One region of the Anaerobacillus sp. ABA4_114 genome, then DNA from elsewhere that is predicted to be linked to it. Evidence: a T-box and tRNA genes for the amino acid it is inferred to sense, from the RefSeq annotation. Region 1 holds a T-box; the other holds one or more tRNA genes.
What was found. The T-box of region 1 lies ahead of pheS (phenylalanine--tRNA ligase subunit alpha). A T-box ahead of a tRNA ligase gene usually reads a tRNA of that ligase, here a tRNA-Phe.

Region 1 (3,370 bases):
ATTAGATGATGAAAAGGTGAAGGAAATTACGTTTAATTAAGAAAAGCGGAGTTTCGCGTTTAGACACGGAATCATTGGAGCGTTTGTAAAATAAAAGCCTCCAGCGCTTGTCGGACCTTACCGCCCCCTTTCGCTTTTCATGTCTAGCTACAGGGACCAGGCTCTCGAGTCGCTTCAGCTAATGGATTGAACACAAAAAGCGTGTTCATTCCATTAGCTTCCAGCGCTTGTCGAGCCTAAACGGTCCCTTCCGCTTTTCGATGTCTAGCTACAGCGGGCCAAATCCTCCGGTCGTTTCACCTTTGTGATTGAGACAAAAATCGTCTCATTCACAAAGGCTCCAACTCCCTGCGGATTTAGACGGCCCCTTCCGCTTTTCATGTCTAGCTACAGTGGGCAGGTCCTCGATCGCTTCACCTTTCAACCTGAACACAAAAATCGTGTTCAAATTGAAAGGTTCCAGCGCTTGTCGGACCTTACCGCCCCCTTTCGCTTTTCATTTCTAGCTACAGGGACCAGGCTCTCGAATCGCTTCAGCTAATGGATTGAACACAAAAAGCGTGTTCATTCCATTAGCTTCCAGCGCTTGTCGAGCCTAAACGGTCCCTTCCGCTTTTCGATACAAACACAAAATCCGGTGGCTTTTGCCACCGGATTTTGCTTATTGTACGCCTTGAGCCATGTAAGAGAGCATTTGCTGACGCTCGTCTTCAGGGGCTTCTTTCCAAAGGACTTCGAAAAGGACACCAAGACCTGGTAACATTTTTTCTTCACCGCTTTGGATCGCATCGAGAATCGTTGCCTCTATCTGATCCTCATTGTTACCAGATACGTTAGCAAGGATGGCTTTTCTTAAGTTAAGGTCCATGCTTTCCACCTCACCTTTCTCTTTCGCTTGTATACCAAGCAATCTTAGTATGAACGAAAGAATGGAATTTCATGAATTGCATTGGAATCTTCTCGATCTTGCGTCTATAATGGAATCATTGAAAAATGAAGGAGAGCACTATGCTTATTGAATCTGTGAAAAATCAAAAAGTGAAAGACTGGAAAAAGCTACAGACGAAAAAAGGACGAGAGAAAGCATCTTCGTTTCTAATCGAGGGACCTCATATTATCGAAGAAGCAGCGAGAGCAAATGCGCTCGTGCAAGAAATCATAATTTCAGAAAGCACTGATTTCGAGATTAATCTGTTTAAAGATCGACCAGCCGTCTATACTGTTACTGATAAAGTGATGAAAGAATTAACTGCAACTGAAACACCACAGGGCATTTTGGCTGTTTGTAAAATGTCTGAATCAAGTTTAGCAGAAACCGGAAAGTTTATTCTCTTAGATGCAATTCAAGATCCAGGTAATTTAGGTACGATCATTCGTACAGCACATAGCGCAGGATATGATGGTGTGTTGCTTGGTCATGGAACAGTGGACCTTTATAACAGTAAGGTACTGCGTTCTACTCAAGGATCTCTTTTTCACATCCCTATAAAAAAAGTAGATCTGCGCCACGCCGTGAAAGACTTAAAGGATGCTGGTGTTTCGGTTTACGCAACGGAAGTTAGCGGTGGAACTCCTTATCATCAGTTACAGGGTCCAGAGCAGTTTGCTGTGATTATGGGGAATGAAGCGAACGGCGTTTCAAAAGAACTCCAAGAACTTGCTCATGACAAGGTGTATATTCCGATCTACGGTGGGGCTGAATCATTGAATGTAGCTGTTGCTGCCGGAATCCTTATGTACGGGTTGATGCCTTCATAATCATGCTTGCAGACTGAGCGTTTTTTTTCTATAATTATAAAGAACTTCATTATATTAAAAACAATGATAGAGAGTAGTAAATTGCCTCTTCCTATTAAGGGAGGAAATGCCTTGACTGAGAGCATTTCTATAGGAACGCTTTTGAATTCACTCTGGAGTTGCCGCTTGATACCCAAAAGCGGACCGGTTATGAACCGTTATCGTTTACCAAGGCTGATGTTACATATCAGTGAATTAGGGTGGTACCGCGAACTCAAATCTTCGCCCCTTTCCGTGGGGCGAGGATTTTTTTGTTTTTTAAACGAGTAAGGTTGTCACAATTGTGTTGTACAAACTGAAGTAGGTATTTTTTACAAAGATTGAAATGGAGGTAAAAATGATGGAAGAACGGTTACAAACACTTAAAGAAGAAGCATTGTCTCAAATTGAATCTGCTTCTTCAATGAAGGAATTGCAAGATATTCGTGTAGCATACCTTGGAAAAAAAGGACCAATCACAGAAATTTTAAGAGGTATGGGAAAACTTTCTGCTGAAGAACGTCCGAAGATGGGACAGCTGGCTAACGAAATTCGCGCAGCGATCTCTGAAAAACTTGATGAGAAAACACAGGTGATGGAAAAAGCAGCTGTTGAGGAAAAGTTAAAGCAAGAGACCATCGATATTACATTACCAGGTCGTCCTGTCAATAAAGGAAACCATCACCCGTTAACGAGAGTGATCGAGGAGATTGAGGATCTCTTCCTCGGTATGGGCTTCTCTATTGCAGAAGGTCCTGAAGTGGAAACAGATTATTATAACTTTGAAGCGTTGAACTTGCCTAAAGATCACCCAGCTCGTGACATGCAAGACTCTTTCTATGTGACAGAAGAAACGTTACTTCGTACGCATACTTCACCGATGCAGGCAAGAACAATGGAAAAGTTAAACGGAGAAGGACCGGTAAAAATTATCGTTCCAGGTAAAGTTTATCGACGAGACACGGATGATGCGACTCACTCTCATCAATTCATGCAAATCGAAGGACTTATGGTCGGGGAAGACGTTCGCATGAGTGACCTTAAAGGGGTACTTCAAGCTTTTGCTAAAAAGATGTTTGGTGAAGAAAGAGAAATTCGTCTGCGTCCGAGCTTCTTCCCGTTCACTGAACCATCTGTAGAAATGGATATTTCATGCTTCAACTGTGGTGGAAGCGGATGTTCAGTTTGTAAGGGGACTGGATGGATTGAAATTTTAGGTGGCGGAATGGTACATCCAAATGTGCTCCGTATGTCTGGATTCGACCCTGAGAAAGTGACTGGCTTTGCTTTTGGTATGGGGCCTGAAAGAATTGCGATGCTCAAATATGGCATCGATGACATTCGTCACTTCTATACAAATGACAGCAGATTTATCAAGCAGTTCAATCATATATAAGCGTAAGGAGGAGAAACAATGCTCGTATCATTAAATTGGCTAAGTCAGTATGTAGACATTGAAGGATATTCAGCTGATGAATTAGCTGAACTGATTACCAAAGGCGGTATTGAAGTTGAAACAGTTGAAAGTTTGAACAAAGGGATCAAAGGCGTAGTGATCGGTCATGTACTTGAGTGCGCTTCACATCCTGATGCT
Region 2 (3,370 bases), 250 kb from region 1:
TATTTTGTATTAATTCTGTCTCCTTATGCGAAAGATTAGAAATGGGTAAGATGTTTTTGAAAGGAGAGTTCGATGTATTATTTTATCTATACAGGGGACGTCATTTCTCATCAAATTAAGAATACTCTTTTATCACAACTGATTTCTTTTGCGACAAAACTTGAGCAGCCACATACATATAATGAAGAAAAAAATTCATTAACGCTGCCTACATTCTTCATATCGATCAGGGAAAATCAAATTTTTTCCTATAGCAAGTACGATTTCAATGATGGCTGTGCAATTACAGACCTTGTTATTGGCTATCTATTAGAACATCTGGGAAGCGTCTATACAAGAATAGAACCATAAAAAAGCCCCGACAATACTGTCGGGGTTTTGGCGATTATTTTGCAGCTTCGTAACGCTTAGCTACTTCATCCCAGTTAACAACATTCCAGAATGCACTGATGTAATCTGGGCGCTTGTTTTGATACTTAAGATAGTAAGCATGCTCCCAAACGTCAAGGCCAAGAATTGGAGTAATGCCTTCCATTACAGGAGTATCTTGGTTTGGAGTACTAGTGATTTCTAGTTCTCCACCTTTAACGATAAGCCATGCCCAGCCAGAACCAAAGCGTCCTGCAGCAGCACTAGCGAACTCGTCTTTGAAGCTTTCAAAGCTTCCAAATTTCTTTTTGATTGCTTCGCTCAAGTCACCTGATGGTTCGCCGCCACCGTTTGGACTAAGTACTTGCCAGAAAAGTGTGTGGTTAGCATGTCCGCCACCATTATTTCTTACTGCAGTACGAATTCCTTCAGGTACAGCATCCAGGTTGCCAAGAAGATCTTCAAGGCTTTTGTCAGCTAAGTTTTCATGACCCTCAAGTGCACCGTTTAGCTTTGTAACATAAGCATTGTGGTGTTTGCCGTGGTGAATCTTCATTGTTTCTTCGTCGATATGTGGCTCTAGAGCGTTAAAATCGTAAGGTAGTTGTGGTAGTTCAAATTTAGCCATTGTAAATCTCCTCCTTTAAAAGTATGTAACCCTTGTGACTATTGCGTCACAAGTCATGATCACAATGTATCACATTTTTACAGTAGCAGATTTATCCTTTGTTTTCAAATGTTTAACATCGTGATATCGTCACCACTTTTTATAATTCCACACATAAAGAATCGTAAACATAAAAAAACCACCTACAAGGTGGTGAATCGATGTTAATATGGTGGCTCCGGACGGAATCGAACCGCCGACACGTGGATTTTCAGTCCACTGCTCTACCGACTGAGCTACAGAGCCATGATTGTTAATTCAATTAATAATTCAATCTAAACGTGAATGGTTATGTAGAATGTCTTTACAATTTAAAGATGTAACTGTTTATTATGCGTTTAGGTTGCCCCTAAAGGGACTACGATTAACTTTTAACAACGATGTTTATTCGACGTAGTTAAAAGTTTATTTTGGTTGCGGGAGCAGGATTTGAACCTGCGACCTTCGGATTATGAGCCCGACGAGCTACCGAACTGCTCCATCCCGCGACGATAAAATCATACGATTATTAACTTACTTTTCCATACTTAGAAGAAAGATGGCGGAGGAAGAGGGATTCGAACCCCCGCGGGCCGTTAAGCCCCTGTCGGTTTTCAAGACCGATCCCTTCAGCCAGACTTGGGTATTCCTCCGCGTATGGTGGACCCTGCAGGACTCGAACCTGCGACCGGACGGTTATGAGCCGTCAGCTCTAACCAGCTGAGCTAAGGGTCCAATGTAAATGGGGCGACTGATGGGAATCGAACCCACGAATGCCGGAACCACAATCCGGTGCGTTAACCACTTCGCCACAATCGCCATTGTGTTAAGTTAATATGGTAGCGGCGGAGGGGATCGAACCCCCGACCTCACGGGTATGAACCGTACGCTCTAGCCAGCTGAGCTACACCGCCATATGGCTCCACAGGTAGGATTCGAACCTACGACCGATCGGTTAACAGCCGATAGCTCTACCACTGAGCTACTGTGGAATATCTCTTAACGACAAGAATAACTATACCATATAGTTTAAAAAGAAGTCAATAACTTTTGTGATATAATTTTTATTGCTGAAAAATCAGCGATGAAATTACTATAGCATGGTTTTGTCCCTTCATCAAGATTACTAAAGAACATAAACAAGAAAGATAACAATCATTATTGCCTGAATAACACCTTTCATTAACGCTCCCCCAAGAAAACCAAGTAAAGATCCGACTCCTACATTAATCGACTCTCTTAATGGTTTTCGATGAAAGATTAACTCCGCTCCCACTGCCCCAATGAAAGGACCAAGAATAATTCCTAGAAAAGGGATAACGAAAGGTCCGACCAATAACCCTATAGTACTTCCCCATATGGCTGCTTTCGATCCTCCATATTTCTTGACTCCAAATAAGTTGCTAGCATAATCAGCAAGAAATAGTAGCGCGGTAAATAGAATTTGAATAATCCAAAAAGAAATTGTCATTGAACTAAATTCGAAAAATACACCGTACACAATATATCCTATGTAAATAAAAAGAACCGATGGAATGATTGGATAGATTAGTCCTACAAACGCCACTACAAACGATGCTATTATGAGTACCCAGTATAAGATATCCATGTTGCCCCCCTTTTTCTTCTATTATATAGAATAAAAAAAGTCAGGGCTAGCTAAGCCCCGACTTTTTATTACTCTTCTCCGATAACTGCTTCTGCAATATTAACAGCGTGATCACCTATACGTTCTAGGTTACTGATCATATCTACAAAGACGATTCCTGCACTTCCTGTACATTCGCCTTCATTTAACCTCATGATATGCTGCTTACGAAGAGATCTTTCCATTTTATCGATCTTATTCTCTAACTTCACAACTTCTCGAGCCTTCTCAACATCCCAATTATCCAATGCATCAAATGCCTGTTGAAGAGTCGTTAGCGTAAGATCAAACATTTGATCAAGGTCTTTCATAGCTACGTCAGTCATCTTCACTTTGTTGCTGATCTGATAATCAACGAGCTCGACGATATTTTCCATATGATCTCCAACTCGCTCAATATCACGAACCGAGTCCATCAACATACCATGTCGAGTTGACTCCTCAGCTGAAAGAGAGGTTGCAGATAGCTGAATTAAATAATCTGTGATCTTTGTGTCTAAGTTATTGATCGCGTCTTCATATTGAGCAGTTTTCTCTGCACTTTTTTGCTCTTTTGAAGTGACATATTTCGAAGCTTCTTTTACACCTTTATAAGCAAATTCGCTCATACGAATAACTTCTTCTTTTGCTTGTCCAAGCGCGACAGATGGAGAACGTTCGATAAATACCGGATCAAGGTGCTTTGGCTTATACTCGATCGCAGTATC

Region 2: it has a tRNA-Phe gene. The T-box ahead of pheS (phenylalanine--tRNA ligase subunit alpha) is inferred to sense a tRNA for this amino acid. The anticodon was not compared.

The regions. Positions count from the first base shown of each region.
Region 1 is NZ_JBSWUM010000001.1:1,247,809-1,251,178, forward strand. Features, by position in the region: gene ACXAEY_RS06135 (M42 family metallopeptidase) at 1-40, shown strand, start outside; gene sspI (small acid-soluble spore protein SspI) at 662-868, opposite strand; gene ACXAEY_RS06145 (TrmH family RNA methyltransferase) at 1,009-1,758, shown strand; T-box leader at 1,813-2,030, shown strand; gene pheS (phenylalanine--tRNA ligase subunit alpha) at 2,138-3,172, shown strand; gene pheT (phenylalanine--tRNA ligase subunit beta) at 3,191-3,370, shown strand, end outside.
Region 2 is NZ_JBSWUM010000001.1:1,497,957-1,501,326, reverse strand. Features, by position in the region: gene ACXAEY_RS07465 (hypothetical protein) at 73-351, shown strand; gene ACXAEY_RS07460 (superoxide dismutase) at 386-997, opposite strand; tRNA gene ACXAEY_RS07455 (tRNA-Phe) at 1,207-1,282, opposite strand; tRNA gene ACXAEY_RS07450 (tRNA-Met) at 1,448-1,524, opposite strand; tRNA gene ACXAEY_RS07445 (tRNA-Ser) at 1,576-1,668, opposite strand; tRNA gene ACXAEY_RS07440 (tRNA-Ile) at 1,674-1,750, opposite strand; tRNA gene ACXAEY_RS07435 (tRNA-His) at 1,759-1,834, opposite strand; tRNA gene ACXAEY_RS07430 (tRNA-Met) at 1,853-1,929, opposite strand; tRNA gene ACXAEY_RS07425 (tRNA-Asn) at 1,933-2,007, opposite strand; gene ACXAEY_RS07420 (DUF456 domain-containing protein) at 2,142-2,624, opposite strand; gene ACXAEY_RS07415 (Na/Pi cotransporter family protein) at 2,693-3,370, opposite strand, start outside.